Bryobacter aggregatus MPL3: one gene and its partner. The protein of the gene in region 1 binds, or shares a complex with, the protein of each later gene. Links are inferred from orthologs where the notes say so. Each region holds a gene or a part of one and is shown in the gene's direction. Other genes may lie near its edges.

Evidence for each region.
Region 2: the proteins of rpsG (region 1) and tig are in contact, whole or in part, in a crystal structure (PDB 3GTY), measured with the Thermotoga maritima proteins. The link is inferred for Bryobacter aggregatus MPL3 from one-to-one orthologs. Residues at the interface, in WP_004081843.1 of Thermotoga maritima: Lys34, Lys52, Lys55, Glu59, Arg62, Gln63, Glu66, Asn67, Lys69, Val71, Arg95, Ala109, Lys110, Lys111, Gly112, Arg113, Pro114, Glu117, Glu121, Ile124, Ala125, Tyr127, Asn128, Asn129, Thr130, Gly131, Lys135, Asp139, Arg142, Met143; in WP_004081061.1 of Thermotoga maritima: Glu122, Val124, Val129, Leu130, Tyr133, Glu188, Gly259, Ile262, Tyr263, Glu266, Ser270, Glu273, Gln274, Glu277, Arg308, Gln311, Ile312, Ser315, Tyr316, Glu325, Arg329, Arg336, Leu363, Phe366, Trp367, Arg373, Leu377, Arg381, Leu384, Glu387.

What each region holds. Positions count from the first base shown.
Region 1 is NZ_JNIF01000003.1:2,314,818-2,322,778, forward strand. The notes cover bases 2,279-4,999. They hold rpsG (30S ribosomal protein S7), read left to right. Parts: upstream 2,279-3,264; coding sequence 3,265-3,735; downstream 3,736-4,999. Other genes in these bases: M017_RS0110865 (efflux RND transporter permease subunit), read right to left, coding at 2,279-2,466; rpsL (30S ribosomal protein S12), read left to right, coding at 2,871-3,245; fusA (elongation factor G), read left to right, coding at 3,756-4,999. In the rest of the region: more of M017_RS0110865, read right to left, coding at 1-2,278; more of fusA, read left to right, coding at 5,000-5,846; tuf (elongation factor Tu), read left to right, coding at 5,873-7,060; rpsJ (30S ribosomal protein S10), read left to right, coding at 7,067-7,387; rplC (50S ribosomal protein L3), read left to right, coding at 7,430-7,961.
Region 2 is NZ_JNIF01000003.1:1,872,102-1,880,268, forward strand. What follows is about bases 3,472-6,398. They hold tig (trigger factor), read left to right. Parts: upstream 3,472-4,238; coding sequence 4,239-5,558; downstream 5,559-6,398. Other genes in these bases: metK (methionine adenosyltransferase), read left to right, coding at 3,472-4,142; M017_RS0108895 (Gfo/Idh/MocA family protein), read left to right, coding at 5,571-6,398. Outside these bases: M017_RS27530 (outer membrane protein assembly factor BamB family protein), read left to right, coding at 1-488; M017_RS0108875 (hypothetical protein), read right to left, coding at 669-995; M017_RS0108880 (DUF885 family protein), read right to left, coding at 1,213-2,826; more of metK, read left to right, coding at 3,006-3,471; more of M017_RS0108895, read left to right, coding at 6,399-6,899; M017_RS0108900 (PEP-CTERM sorting domain-containing protein), read right to left, coding at 6,971-7,510; M017_RS0108905 (PEP-CTERM sorting domain-containing protein), read right to left, coding at 7,675-8,167. UniProt on the Bacillus subtilis protein: Involved in protein export. Acts as a chaperone by maintaining the newly synthesized protein in an open conformation. Functions as a peptidyl-prolyl cis-trans isomerase.

The sequences.
Region 1 (7,961 bases):
ACGCCGGATGTGCGCAATGTTGCTCAGCAGTTGGACGCTGTCGGCGTTGCGGGCTTGTACCGGTGTGTTTTCGATGTCATTCAAGGACGACACCAGGGTTTGCGGGGTCTGCACCGCCACCATGTAGGTCATGCCCATCCGTGGGTCCAGCCAGAAGTTCGGTTGCACCTGGGCGGAAGAAGCAAGGCTGACAAAGACGTTGTTGGCGACGTCCTGCTGGGTCAGGCCAAACTCGGCGGCGCGCTCGCGGTCTACTTCCACCTTGAGCGCGGGGGCGTCCACCACCTGATGCAGATGGACATCCACCAGGCCTGGAATCTTGCGCATTCGTTCCTCGATCTGCTTTGCGATCTCCAGGTTTGCCGGGCCGCCATAGCCCGCCACCTGGACATTGACCGGGGCAGGGAGGCCGAAGTTCAGAATCTGGCTGACCATGTCGGCGGGCTGGAAGTAGAAGGTGGTGCCGGGGAAATGTTTGGGCAACTCCTCGCGCAACCGGCGCACGTAGTCCGCTGTCGGCGCGTGGCCGTGCTTGAGGCTGATCGAGATCTCGCCGTCAAAGGTACCGATGGTGGCGCCATCGCCAAAGGCAAGATTGAAGGGCTGTGAAGAGCGGCCAATGTTGTCGAGCACCAGCTCAATTTCCTCCGCCGGCACCACGCGGCGGATCGCCTGATTGACCGTCGTGAATAGCCGTTTGGTCTCCTCCAGCCGCGTCCCTGGGGTCGCCCGGACATGTAAGCGAATCTGGCCCGCATCGACAGTGGGGAAAAAGTCCTTGCCGACAAAGGGGGCGAGAACGAAGCCAGTTGCCATCACCAGCCCGGCGCTAAACAGGGCCGGATTACGATGGGCCAGCGTCGCCCGCAGTGTGGCTTCATAGACCTGAGCGAAGCTGGTGAAGACCCGGTTGAAGCGCAGGTGCGCTGCCTCCACGACGCGCGTGAGGCGGCTCTTCGGCCGGAGCCCATGATTCTCTTCCTCCTCGGAGGGCAGCAGGAAGTAGACCAAGGTGGGCACCAGCGTGCGGCTCAGCAGGTAGCTGGCGGCCATGGCAAACACGACCGCCAAGGCCATCGGCGTAAACAGGAACTTTGCCGGGCCCGTCAGGAAGACCACGCTGACAAAGACGATACAGATGACCAGCGTCGAGACAAAAGTGGGGCCGGCGATCTGCGACGCCGCCGTCAGGATGCCGTCGCGCAGATTCGTGCCGCCCTTCGACATGATGCGGTGGATGTTCTCGATCTCTACTGTCGCGTCATCGACCAGGATGCCGATTGCCAGGGCCAGGCCGCCCAGCGTCATCACGTTCAAGGTGTGGCCCATCGCCGATAGCGCCAGAATGGAAGTGAGAATCGACAGCGGAATCGACACCGCGATGATCAGCGTGCTGCGCCAGGAGCCGAGAAACAGCAGGATCATCGCGGCGGTGAGCAGCGCGGCAATGATCCCCTCATGCACCACGCCATCGATGGCCCCGCGCACGAAGACCGACTGGTCGAATAGCTCCTGGATGTCGAGCCCGGGCGGCGCGGAGGCCCGGGTGACCGGAAGGATCTCGTTCTTGACCTGGTCGATGATGTCCAGCGTGGAGGCGCCGCCGGTTTTGATGATCGAAAGCAACACCGCCGGTTCGCCGTCCTTGCGGACGGCGTTGATCTGAACGGCAGCTCCATCGCGCACATTGCCAATGTCGCGGACGTAGGTGGTGACGCCGTTGGCGTTCTTGACCGGGAGGTCATTCAGCGCGGCAATGGTATCGGTATTCGAATTGAGGGAGACCTGGTAGTCGATTGGTCCGACCTTCGCATTGCCCGAAGGCAACATCAGATTCTGGGCCTGCACGGCATTGGAAACATCGATCGGGCTCAAGCCGCGCGCGGTGATCGCTTGCGGATCAAGATCGACCATCACCTGGCGATCGACGCCACCATAGGGGGCAGGCAAGAGCGCGCCTCGAACAACGGAAAGCTGCTGCCGCACCCGGTAAATGCCATAGTCATAGAGCGCCGACTCAGGCAACGTCTTTGAGCTCAGACTCAACTGGATCACCGGCACGCTTGAGGCGCTGAAGCGCAGGATCCAAGGTGGATTGATCCCTGGTGGCATGCGGAAGCGGATCGAGTTGACGGCGCTGTTCACCTGCGCCATCGCTGAATCGATCCGGACATTCTCGTGGAAGTAGATCTTGATGACACTGACGCCACTGAGGGTCTGGCTCTCGATGCTCTTGACGTCGTTGACGAGCGCCAGCACAAACTCGCTGAAGGTGGTGACGCGCTTCTCCATCTCGGGAGTGGGCAGGCCCTGGTAGTTCCAGATCACCGTGATTTGCGGGACGTTGATTTCGGGGAAGATGTCGGTGGGAGTTTTGACGAGAGCGAAGGAGCCCAGCAGGAGAATGAGAACAGCGAGTACGGCAATGGTGTAGGGCCGATTGAGGGAGAGGCGAACAATCCACATGTCGGTTTAGATACGATACGGAACGAAACGATCCGAAAAAGTTTCCTGTGGATTGGCTGAGGATTGGATTTGACAAAGAGAATTCGTACGCGATATCCTATGTAAGTTTGGCGAGTAGTGCTTCTGCTCTTTGAGCTACCCGTTCCCAGCCGACTCCTCGGAGAAAGCATATGGGACGACCGGCCAGAGCCGGCCCCGCTACTAGGACGTACGCACCGCAAGGTGTTGCGACGCAACCTGGCAAGGGCTAGTCAAGAACCTTCAATCCGCAAGTCGTTGATTGGATAGCAGTTTTGTTCGATCAATTGCATTTGCAACGCCCATTGAGTATTAACCAGTTTTAGATTTACTCGCGTTTGTGCGCTTTAGCGTGTGAACGTGAAACCGTTGAGAGGGTAACTTTCGTGCCAACGTTTAACCAACTCGTGCGCAAGGGCCGCACGCCTATCAATTACAAGACCGCTAGCCCGGCCTTGCAGGCCTGCCCGCAGCGCCGTGGTGTCTGTACTCGTGTTTACACGACGACGCCGAAGAAACCGAATTCCGCTCTCCGGAAGGTCGCCCGCGTCCGTTTGACTAACGGAATCGAAGTGACGACCTACATTCCTGGCGAAGGTCACAACCTGCAAGAGCACTCGATTGTGCTGATCCGCGGTGGTCGCGTGAAGGATCTTCCGGGTGTTCGCTATCACGTAGTTCGTGGCACGCTCGATACCGGTGGTGTGCAGAACCGCAAGCAGAGCCGCTCCAAGTACGGGGCCAAGCGGCCGAAGTCGTAAGGACATTTGAGGATCAATCATGGCAAGACGTCGTAGAGCTGAAGTTCGTGAAGTAGGGGCCGATCCGATTTACAATTCGACCCTGGCTACGAAATTCATCAACAGCATGATGTGGGATGGCAAGAAGAATACCGCACAGAGGATCTTCTACTCGTCATTGACGGCGCTCGCTGAGCGCGGTCAGGACGATGCCCTGAAGTTGTTCAAGAAGGCCGTTGAGAACTGCCGCCCGCTGCTCGAAGTAAAGAGCCGCCGCGTTGGTGGCGCCAACTACCAGGTGCCGATCGAAGTGCCCCAGACTCGCCGCACGAGCCTTGCAATTCGCTGGATTCTGTCGAATGCACGCAACCGCGCCGAGAAGGGCATGGTGGATCGCCTGGCCAATGAATTGAATGACGCTGCGAATATGCGCGGCGGAGCGATTAAGAAGAAAGACGACGTCCACCGTATGGCCGAAGCCAATAAAGCCTTCGCCCACTATCGCTGGTAAGGGAGCTTTTGAAGTAATTTATGCCTCGTACAACCCCACTTGAGCGAATGCGCAATATCGGCATCATGGCGCACATTGATGCCGGCAAGACCACCACGACGGAACGCATCCTCTATTACACTGGCCGCTCCTACAAGATCGGCGAAGTACATGAGGGCACGGCCACCATGGACTGGATGGCGCAGGAGCAGGAGCGCGGCATCACGATCACCTCGGCCGCGACCACTTGCCAGTGGGGAAACATCCAGATCAATATCATTGATACTCCGGGCCACGTTGACTTCACTGCTGAAGTGGAGCGCAGCCTCCGGGTTCTTGATGGTGCGGTCGCGGTGTTTGACGCGGTAGCTGGTGTGCAGCCGCAAACGGAAACGGTGTGGCGCCAGGCTGACAAGTACAAGGTGCCTCGCATCTGCTTCGTCAACAAGATGGACCGCATCGGTGCGGACTTCTTTCATGCGGTCAAGACCATGGTCGATCGTCTCGGTTGCCGTCCGGTGCCGATTCAGATTCCGGTCGGCGGGGAAGATCAGTTCAAGGGTGTTGTCAATCTCGTAACCATGAAGGCCCGCATCTGGCTCGATGAGAGCCTGGGAGCGAAGTTCGAGGACATTGAGATTCCAGAGCATCTGCTCGATCAGGCCAATGAGTATCGTGAGAATCTCATTGAGGCCGCCTCGGAAGTGGATGACGTGTTGATGGAGAAGTACCTCAATGGTGAGGCTCCGACTGAAGCTGAGCTCAAGAAGGCGATCCGCAAGGGTACCCTCGAGCAGTCCTTCTTCCCGGTGATCTGTGGTTCGTCCTTTAAAAATAAGGGCGTGCAGAACATGCTGGACGCGGTGGTGGACTATCTGCCTTCCCCGGTAGATGTGCCCCCGATGAAGGGCATTGATTTCGACAATCGCGAGCTGGAAGTGATCCGCAAGGCAGACGACAACGAGCCCTTCTCGGCGTTGGTCTTCAAGATCATGACCGATCCGTTCGTTGGCCAGTTGAGCTTTATCCGCGTCTATTCGGGCAAGCTGAACACGGGCGATCAGGTCCTCAACGTTTCGAAGAATCGTTCCGAGCGCCTGGGCCGTCTCGTCAAAATGCACGCCAACAAGCGTGAAGAAATTCAGGAAATCCTGGCCGGCGACATTTGCGCGGCCGTGGGTCTGAAGTCGGTGATCACCGGCGATACGATTTGCGACCCGAACAAGCCTGTCATCCTTGAGTCCATTGACTTCCCGGCTCCTGTGATTCAGCTCGCCATCGAGCCGAAGACGAAGAGCGATCAGGAAAAGATGGGCATGGCGATTGCAAAGCTGGTTGCCGAGGATCCCACTTTGCGGGTGAACACCGATCCCGAAACGAATCAAACGATTCTGGCGGGCATGGGTGAACTTCATCTCGAAATCATCGTCGACCGTATGCGCCGCGAGTTTGGTGTGGAAGCGAATGTGGGTAAGCCGCAGGTCGCCTACCGCGAGTCGATTCGCCAGACCGCACTCGGCGAAGAAAAGTATTCGAAGCAGACCGGTGGCCGCGGCCAGTACGGCCACTGCAAGCTCCGCATCGAGCCTCTCGATACGGGTGGTGGTTATGAGTTCGTGAGCGAAGTCACGGGCGGTTCGATTCCGAAGGAATACATCCCGGCCATCCAAAAGGGTGTTGCCGAGCGCCTCGAGATGGGAATCATCGCGGGCTTCCCGATGTCCGACATCAAGGTCATTGTCTACGAAGGCAGCTACCACGAAGTCGATTCCAGTGAAATGGCGTTCAAGATTGCGGGTTCTCTCGCACTGCAGGACGCCGTCAAGAAGGCAAGGCCGGTTCTGATGGAACCGGTGATGAAGGTGGAAGTAGTGGTGCCGGATGAGTACATGGGCCCGGTGAATGGCGACTTGATCAGCCGCCGGGGTCAGCTCCAGGGTACCGAGCGGCAAGGTTCGACAACGATCATCAATGCGATGGTTCCGCTGTCGGAAATGTTTGGCTACGCGACCGACCTCCGGTCGAAAACTCAAGGCCGCGGCGCGTTTACGATGCACTTCGGCAAGTACGAAGATCTGCCGAAGAACTTGGCGGACGAGATCATCGCAAAGACCAAGGGCACGGGCCGTTAGAAGAGAACGAGGAGCTTAAAAGTATCATGGCGAAAGAGAAATTTGACCGTAGCAAGCCGCACGTCAACATTGGCACGATTGGGCACATCGACCACGGCAAGACGACGTTAACGGCAGCGATCACGAAGGTGTTGTCCAGGCACAACCCGAAGAACACATTCCGGAGCTTCGACTCGATCGACAACGCGCCGGAAGAAAAGGCTCGTGGTATCACAATTGCCGCTTCGCACGTGGAGTATGAGACGCCGAATCGTCACTACGCTCACGTGGACTGCCCCGGCCACGCCGACTACATCAAGAACATGATCACCGGTGCGGCGCAGATGGACGGAGCGATCCTCGTCGTTGCCGCCACCGACGGCCCGATGCCCCAGACCCGCGAGCACATCCTGCTGGCCCGTCAGGTGGGTGTGCCCTACATCGTCGTTGCTCTGAACAAGACCGACATGGTGGAAGACGCCGAGCTGCTCGAGCTGGTGGAGATGGAAGTGCGTGAGTTGCTCTCGAGCTACCAGTTCCCTGGCGACGATCTGCCGGTGGTGCGTGTGTCCGCTTTGGGGGCGCTGAATGGCGAGCCGCAGTGGGAAGCAAAAATTGACGACCTGATGGCGCAGGTGGATGCGTATGTTCCGATTCCGGAGCGCGCCATCGACAAGCCGTTCATCATGCCGATCGAAGACATTTTCTCGATCCAGGGCCGTGGCACGGTAGTGACTGGCCGTATCGAAAAGGGCATCGTCAAGGTGGGTGAGGAATGCGAAATCGTCGGCTTTACGGCGACGCGCAAGACCACGGTGACGGGTGTGGAAATGTTCAAGAAGTTGCTGGACGAAGGTCGCGCGGGCGACAACGTCGGGCTCTTGTTGCGCGGCATTGAAAAGAACGACGTGGAACGCGGTCAGGTGATTGCGAAGCCGGGTTCGATCAAGGGCTATAAGAAGTTCAAGGGCGAAGTGTATGTCCTGAGCAAGGAAGAAGGCGGACGTCACACTCCGTTCTTCAACGGGTATCGTCCTCAGTTCTACTTCCGTACGACGGACGTGACGGGTGTGGCGCACTTGCCGGAAGGCACCGAGATGGTGATGCCTGGCGATAACGTGCAGATGACGATCGACCTGATCACGCCGGTTGCGATGGATAAGGGTTTGCGCTTCGCCATCCGCGAAGGCGGCCGCACTGTCGGCGCCGGTACTGTGTCGGAAATCATCGAGTAGGGAATCATGAATAAAGAACGCATCCGCATCCGCCTCAAGGCATACGATCATCGCGTACTCGACCAATCGACGAATGAAATCGTTGACACGGCTCGTCGTACGGGTGCGGTGATTGCCGGCCCCATCCCGCTTCCCACGGTGCGGAACCGCTACACGGTGAATCGTTCACCGCACGTGGATAAGAAATCGCGGGAGCAGTTTGAAATTCGCACGCACAAGCGCTTGCTCGACATTCTCGAGCCGACGCAGGACACGGTAGACGCGCTGATGAAGCTCGACCTACCGGCTGGCGTGGACGTCGAAATCAAAGCTTTCGGCAAGAAGTAAGAGTTTTTAGGAATCCGTAGTTAGGCCCTGGAGAGGTTGGCAATGAGCCCAGGAATTTTAGGTAAAAAAATCGGCATGACGCAGATCTTCCGCGCCGATGGGCAGGTAGTCCCTGTCACATTGGTGAAGGCCGGACCCTGCGTTGTAACGCAACGCAAGACCCCCGCCACGGATGGTTACGACGCCATTCAGGTCGGACTGATGGAGTACGTCAAGCCGGCTAGAATCAACAAGCCCGCGACGGGCCACCTGAAGAAGGCTGGCACGGACGGCGTACGCTATAGCCGCGAGTTCAAGCTGCGTCAAGGCAGTGGCGACTTCAAAGCTGGCGACAAGATTACGGCCGAAGACTTCAAGCCGAACGAGAAGATCGACGTGATCGGGATCTCGAAGGGCCGCGGGTTCCAGGGCGTTGTCAAACGCCACAACTTCCGCGGCGGTCCGGGCGGCCACGGTTCGATGTTCCATCGCGCCCCTGGTTCGATCGGCGCCTCGAGCTTCCCCTCACGTGTCTTTCCGGGCATGAAGATGGGTGGCCACATGGGGACTGACACGGTGACCGTACGCAATCTCG
Region 2 (8,167 bases), 440 kb from region 1 along the record:
TGCTTGCACCCAACAGCAAACCGACGATTGGCGGCATTCTCACCTGTCCAGCTGTGCGTGGGGCAACAAACTGGTATTCCACCGCCTATAACCCGGCGACGAAGTTGTTCTACGTGATGGCTGTAGAGGACTGCAATATTTATCGGCAGAGCGGGAGCTGGTTTGTCCCATATAGCGACCCAGCCAATCCGGCGGTGAAGCTCCTGCGGGCGCTCGATATTGAGACCGGCAAGGTGGTGTGGGAAGTGCCGCAGGTGGGGGCTCCGGAGAGCAACTACTCGGGAGTGCTTTCGACGGCGGGTGGCTTGTTGTTCTATGGCCAGTCCGGCGGCGATTTTGCGGCTGCCGACGCGAAAACGGGCAAGACGCTGTGGCATTTCAATACGGGGCAGGTCTGGAAAGCGTCGCCAATGACCTATCTGGTGAAGGGTAAGCAGCATGTCGCGATTGCGGCAGGGGGCAACATTCTGGCCTTTACACTCGACTAGAATGTAGAGTCTCAGCAGCTCCTTTAAGTAGGGATCTGCTGATGGGTAGCGACAGGAGAGAGCCCGAAGTTCATCCGTGGCATCTTGATCAGACTGGGTATCAGCGATTCTTTGAGCGCTGTTTGTTGCTGTCGACGATGAATCGTCAGCCGGGAATCCCCCCTGGTTTCCTTGGGTCGCTTATTGAGACATCGCAGCTAGTGAGTAGGACCAGTCGAAGGCTTCGATATCGGATTCTGAGACGTCGAGACGGGCGAAGATGATGCGCCGCTGTTTGGGGTTTATACCGGGTGAGTTCAAATTGAAGGCACCCGAGATTTCGCCGAGGGAAGTGGAGCGCTTGGTCTTGAAGTCGTAGAACAGAATACTGCGTGGAGTATTGCGGTCATCGGTCGGGGTACCGGCGCTGATAGGGTCGAGATAAACGATGCCGTCGGGAAGGGGCCGCCAGTAGCCAGACTTCGAGGTCGATGTCAGGATCGAAGACTGGCGGCAAGCCTTCGGCAAGGGCCGTTTCGACGACCAACGACAGAAAACGGAGCAGGCACGAGTCCCTCGAAAACTCCGGACTGCTCAGAATGCGATCAAGCTGCGTCCGGATCTCCGCTGCGGTTGGATCGGGAAGCGCAGAAGGGAACATCGGAGAACCTGCGGAAGTGTAGCACGAATTCCCTTTTTCCCTTCATGAATCGCTTGGCAGGGCCAAGGAGTTTGCTCCCTGGCCTCAGTGGCGAGCTTCGAGCTGCTTGAGCTCGTCTTCGATTCCGGTCATCTCCCATCGAATCATAGACATCGGGATGATGCCGGAGGCAAAGAAGCGATCCATGAAGTCCTTGAACTGAAACGATTGGGGGTTCTGGCGCGCGGAGTCGGCGATCAGCTTGTTGAAGGCGACCTTTCCTGCAATGTAGGTGGTGCCGTAGCTGGGCTGGGTGGCGTAAATGCTCATGTCCGTCCAAATCGTGTCGCCATTGGGCTGGAACCAGCCATTCGGTGTGTGGTCGACAATGTATTTCATCGCCTGTTCCAGGGTGAATTCGCCGCTATGGAACTTTAGGTCCGCGATGCCGCGGATGGCGCGGACGACCGCCAGGATGTGGACGAGCTCGCGGGCGCGGGGGCGCTGGTCGAGAATCCCAAGATCCATGGTGGCCTCCTCCCAGGCAGTGGCAAGGCCCTCGGACCGACCATCCCAGATGTTGTAAAGCAATCGCGTACGAATTGGGCTGTAGTGCGGTTCAATCTCCAGACGTTGCTTTTCCAGCCAGTGGATCATGTGGCTCTTCATGGGCATGGAATCGCGATAATCGACGTTTGTAAAGATGTCGAGAGCCGCCTTGGGAAGCAGGGTGGTTTTGCCCCGCAGGCGATCGAGATTCATGTACGCCGGGACGGTAAAGATCTCGTTTTCCCGTAGAAACTTCATAAATCCGTCGATTGCTTCGGTGTTACGGCGGTCATATTCCTGGGCTGTTGCCGGCAGGGCAAGGACGGGGAGATTCCGATTGCGGTGTTCTTCCAGTTTCCAGGCGGCGAGACTGCGCTCCAGCTCCAGCTCCATGATTTGGAGGAGCTGCTGCCAGGTATAGGGGTTCAAGTGGACATTCTTGAGATACCAGTTGTAGTTCACTACACCCACCCCAGATCCTGTCTTCATGGTTTTGACCCTGCCCTCCATCCACTTGATGAAGTCGTCGACGGCGGCCTGGGCCTGCAGAATAGCGGGCACCAGTTTGAAATTCGTCTCACCAAAGCGGCGTCCCACGGTAGCGAGTACGTAACTCTCCTGCTTTTTGGCGTGGATGGCGATGGTGTAAAGGTCTTTGGCGTCTTCGGTCAGATTGGACTTGGCCTGCTTGAGGATGGCGGGAATCGCCTGCAACTTACCCAGAACATATGCCTCGTCCATTGGGGACAGGGGCATTTTGAGGGACCACAGTTCGAGGGTGCCGTACATGGAGGGACCCTCGGGAAGCGGGGTATCCGATTCCCTGTCGAAAATAATTCGGTAGAAGAGGGGATTGCGAGACCAGGGCCGGAGGACGCGGTGGTCAAAATCGAGGCCGTTCATCTCTGCGCGGACCAGGTTGTAGTCCACTTTCTGGGTGACGGTCCAACTGCTGATGTCGAAGGCTTCGAGGCGCTCCTGCCAGTGTTTTAATTCTCCCTGCTGGCGGCGCATGGCCGGAGCGGTGTAATCGGGGACGTTTTTCTTGACTTTCGGCTGTTGGAATTCTCGCCATTCCGAGAAGAATCGGAGCAAATCTCCGTGGGTGAGGGGGGCGGCGTCGGCGAGGGGGCACAGCAACACAACGATGAAAAGAACCGAGAGACGCATGTGTCCTTCATAGTGACAGAATTGACCATCTTCTCGCCAAGGGTCTAGAATAGAGGATTGGTCCCTCGTCAAATTGCCGTGTATGAACATGGCAACCCTCTTGAGGCCCAGACGGGCATGATTCAGCGGGTGGCTAATTTCCAAAGAGCAGGAGTCGAATCAATTCAGTGGCTGAGGCAATAAAGCGAATTTTCACGTCGGAATCGGTGACTGAAGGTCACCCCGACAAGATGGCGGATCAGATCTCGGATGCGGTACTTGATGCTGTATTGGCCGAAGATCCGACGGGGCGAGTGGCTTGCGAAGTACTGGTGACAACCGGCATCTGCGTAGTGGCTGGCGAAATCACGACGACGACCTATGTCGACGTTCCGGATTTGGCTCGCAAAGTAATCAAAGAGATTGGGTTTGACGATGCCGCCTTTGGCTATGACGGCAACACTTGTGGCGTTCTGAACGTCATCCAGCGCCAGAGTCCGCACATTGCGATGGGCGTGGATACGGGTGGCGCCGGTGACCAGGGCCTCATGTTCGGCTATGCCTGCAATGAGACTCCGGAACTGATGCCGCTGCCGATCATCCTGTCGCACAAGCTGGTGCGCAAGTTGAGCGAAGTGCGCCGCGCCGGCACGCTGAGCTATCTGCGTCCCGACGGCAAGAGCCAGGTGAGCGTCGAGTACAACGGCGACCAGCCAGTGCGCATTGATGCGGTGGTCATTTCCACGCAGCACGGCGACGACGTCAGCACCGAACAGCTCCGCGCGGACGTGAAGAAGCTGATCATCGACGCGGTTCTGCCCGCCGACATGGTGGACGGCGACACGAAAATCCACATCAACCCGACCGGCCGCTTCGTGATCGGTGGTCCCAATGGCGATACCGGCTTGACCGGCCGCAAAATCATCGTCGACACCTACGGTGGCATGGGCCGTCACGGTGGCGGCGCTTTCTCGGGTAAGGATCCGACAAAGGTAGACCGTTCCGCTTGCTACATGGCCCGCTACATTGCAAAGAACATCGTGGCTGCCGGCCTTGCCGACCGCTGCGAAGTGCAGCTTGCCTACGCCATCGGCGTGGCCGAGCCGGTGAGTGTTCTCGTGGACACCTTCGGCACCGGCACTGTTTCGAGCGAGAAGTTGACCGAAATCGTTCGCGCGAATTTCAAGCTCACCCCCAAGGGCATTATCGAGTCTCTCGACCTGCGCCGTCCGATCTATCGCGATACCGCAGCGTTTGGCCACTTCGGCCGCACGGAAGATACCTTCACGTGGGAGAAGACCGATAAGGCAGCGGCGCTGAAAGCCGCTGCGGTTTAGGCATCCCGGATGAACATAGGGGGCGATGCGGGGAAACACCAGCATCGCCCCATTATTTTGTAGTCAGTATTACGCGAAGAAAGAGCGCTCATCGATATGGCATTGATTGAAGGTTGCCGGCATGAATTAGAGTTGACGGTCCCGGTTGAGGAGATCGCCAAGGCCACCGAAACGGTACTCGCCAAGATCCAGAAGAAAGCCCAACTGAAAGGGTTCCGGCCGGGCAAGGCGCCGATGAGCGTCATCCGCAGCCAATTCCAGAACGAGATCCAGCAGGACGTCATTGAGGAAGTGATTCCGAAGGCTCTGAGCGACCGTTTCGCCGCAGAGAAGCTTGCTGTCGTTGGTCAGCCCAGTATCACCGAATTGAAGTTTGAACCGAACGAACCGATGGTGTTCAAGGCTCAGTTCGATGTTCATCCGGAATTCGATCTCAAGGAATACAAGGGCCTTGAGGTGGAGTACGAAGACCCGCAGGTGACGGAAGAAGAGATTGCGGAACGCCTGGAGCAGATTCGCGACTCCAAGGCCGACTACGTGAACATCGACCCACGTCCGGCGCAGTTGGACGACTATGTCGTTGTCGGGATTGAGAGCGGCGATGGCCTCGAAGGCGAGCCGATGCGCAACCCCGAGATGACGCTGCAACTGGGCAATCCCGATACGATCCCCGCCTTTACCGAAGGGATTGTCGGCATGAGCCCGGGCGAGAGCAAAGACATCCAGGTGAGCTACGGTGAGGATTATGGCCAGGAGCGTCTGGCCGGCAAAACCGTCACTTTTGAAGTGGAATTGAAGTTCATCCGCCGCAAGGATGTTCCGGCCTTGGATGACGAGTTTGCGCAGTCGATGGGTGACTTCCGTACCTTCGACGAATTCAAGGAGCAGGTGAAGGCCAGCATTTTTACCGAGCGCCAGTTCCGCGCTCAGGACGACGCGAAAAACAAGCTGATCGAAAAGTTGGCCGACAGCCACGAGTTCGCGGTGCCGGAGACTTATGTCGATCGCCAGTTGCAGATCCAACTCGAGAGCTATGCGCGCTCGTTGCAGATGCAGGGTATCGATCCGCGCCAGTTGAATCTGGACATCAACAAGTTCAAGGAGAGCCAGAAAGACCGCGCGATCCGCGACGTGAAGGCGACCCTGCTACTGGACAAGATTTCTGAAGTCGAGAATGTCACGGTGGCCCAGGACGATGTGGACCGCGAAGTGCAGCGGGCCGCCCGCCAGCAGCGCGAGCCGGTGGCTGCTGTTCGTGCGAAGCTCGAAAAAGATGGCGGACTCGATCGGATCGCGAATCGCATTCGCACCGAAAAGACGATCGCGTTGTTGTTCGACGCTGCCCGCAAGGTGACCCCTGTCCCCGCGCCTGCAATCGAAGCGACCGAGCCAGAGAAGACCGAGAGCGAGAGCTAAGAGGAGAATTCCATGTCTGAAGACCTGTCACGCCGCAATTTACTGAAGCAATCTGCTGTGGCCGCCGCTGTCAGCGCGGGCCCGGCTGTACTCACCTCAAGCGCGCAGAAGAATGATCGATTGCGCGTCGGCTGGATCGCGGCCGGAATGCGCGGCCAGCATGTCATGAAGCAGATGTACCTGCTTTCCAAGGACATGGTCGAGGTGACGCATGTCTGCGACACCTACCAGGGCAATCTAGCCAAGGCGAAGGACATCGTGCAGACCGAGGGTAAGAACACGCCGAAGACCTCGGTGGATTACCGCGATGTTATCAATGACCCGAATGTGGATGTGATCTTCATCGCCTCGCCCGAGCATTGGCACTATCCGATGGCGATGGCGGCGCTGAAGGCGAAGAAGCACATCTATCTCGAAAAGCCGATCGCACACACGATCGAAGAAGGCTTTGAGATTGTCGCGCTCGCCGAGAAGACCAATGTTGTTGTCCAGGTGGGTACGCAGAATCGCTCGAACAAGCTGTACATCCAGGCGAAGAAGATGGTGGAAGACGGCTACATCGGCGAAATCCACTACACGCGCGCTTTCTGGTATCGCAACTTCGATCAGACGGTGGATCCGGCGAAGGGTGTTCCGGCGGCCTGGCGCTACATTGTGCCGGCAGACGCTTCTCCCGAGAACACCGATTGGCGGCGCTTCCTTGAGGCGGCCGAACATAAGAACATTCCGTTCCACAAGGGCCGCTACTTCCAGTGGCGCAACTATTGGGACTACTCGGGCGGTATCTCCACTGATCTTCTGGTGCACCAGACCGACATCACGAATTTTGTGGTCGGCGGGCTGGTGAAGGCAGAACTGCCCAATAGCTGCATGGCCTCGGGCGGCATCTACCAGTGGGGCGCTCCGGACGATCGCGAAGTGCCCGATACGATGAGCGCGCTGTATGACTATCCGAATAAGTTCCACTTGAACTATTCGTGCTTCTTTGGCAACGACCAGTATGGTTACGGCGAACAGTTCATGGGGCAGAAGGGCACCATCGAAGTGATGGACCGTCAGAATCTGTACTTCAATCCGCAGCCGAAGTTCATCAGGAACATCAAGCCGTTCTCGCCGCATGCTCCACTGACGATGAACTACCTGAAGGACTTCAACCAGCCGGACGCGACCGCAGACCACGTCAAGAACTTCCTCGAAGCGGTGCAGGGCAAGGCGAAGGCCATTGCTCCGGCGCGCGCAGGCCAGATTGCGGCGATTCCGGGTCATATGGCGACCCAGAGCTACCGCCAGAAGAAGGCTGTGTTCTGGGATGCCAAGGCGAACAAGCTGAAGATCGGCTAAGCAGTTTTCCTGTAAATGGAGAAGCGGACAGTGCCAGAGGGCGCTGTCCGCTTTTTGCGTTTTCGGGAGAGTTAGCGCTTGCGGCGCAGCCAGACGAGGAGCCCGGCGCCAGCCGCGCTGAGGGCGAAGGTGGCGGGTTCCGGCACGTCCGCAGCCGGGTCACCGAGGTAGATCTCTCCCGGGCCGGTGATTGTGAGGGCGAAGGCGCCCGATGAATTCTCACTGAAGGCTGTCGATACGAAAAAGTAATGGATGCCGCTCTCGAGGACGTGGTCAAATCCCGAATCTCCGTTGGATCCAAGGTAGTCGTCATTGCCGATCATGAAATTCGTGAGGGGGGCGCCGGGGTCAAAACTGTTCTGGTAAAGAACGGTGAAATTGTCCCAACCTGCAGTCGTCTCGAGGAAGGAGTAAAGTCCGCTTTCGGAAACGGAGAACTCTAAGACATGAAATCTCACGTCGGTTCCTGCAGATGGAAGATACAAGCCGTATGCATCTGGTCGATTCCAAGTGGGACCGCCGGCTGTGGTGCCGTCGAAGCTAAGGGTTCCGGCGCTGGCCAGTTGGCAAACAAAGGCCAGACAAAGGATAGGGAAAGTAAAATGTCTCATCGCTTCTGGAGTGTAGGGTGGATCTACCCTACAGGTCCCGAAGCTTGTGCTTAGCCGGTCAGTCCCACCGGGCTAGCCCGGAAATGTCATCAAGAAGTTGCAAGTGAGCTTTTTGGCGGCAAAACGGATCTGCCCGGAATCGATTCACCAACGCAGACTTCGTTCTATCGCCTGCGGCGCAGCCAGACGAGGAGTCCGGCGCCGACCGCGCCCATGGCGAAGGTGGAGGGTTCGGGAACGGCTGCCGGGCTGAGGGAGATCTCTCCCGGGCCGTCAATCGTGAGGGTGAAGGCGCCGTAGTGGTTAACGTTGAAGCCTGTCGATATGAAAAAGTAGTTCACTCCGGCGACTAGAGATTGGTTAAACCCGGATCCTTCGGAAGCAATATTAGAATCGTCATTGCCGATCATGAAATTCGTGAGGGGGGCGCTTGGGTCAAAGCTGTTCTGGTAGAGAAAGGTGTAATTGTCCCAAGTTGCAGTCTCGTTGAAGGAGTAAGAGCCGCTTTGCGAAACGGAGAACTCCAGTACATGAAATCTCACCTGGAAGGATTCTACATAGGTGCCAAGTTCAAACGGCCGCTTCCAAGTGGGCGCGCCGGTTGTGGTGTCATTGATGACAAGCGTTCCGGCGCTGGCCAACTGGCAGGCCAAGGCC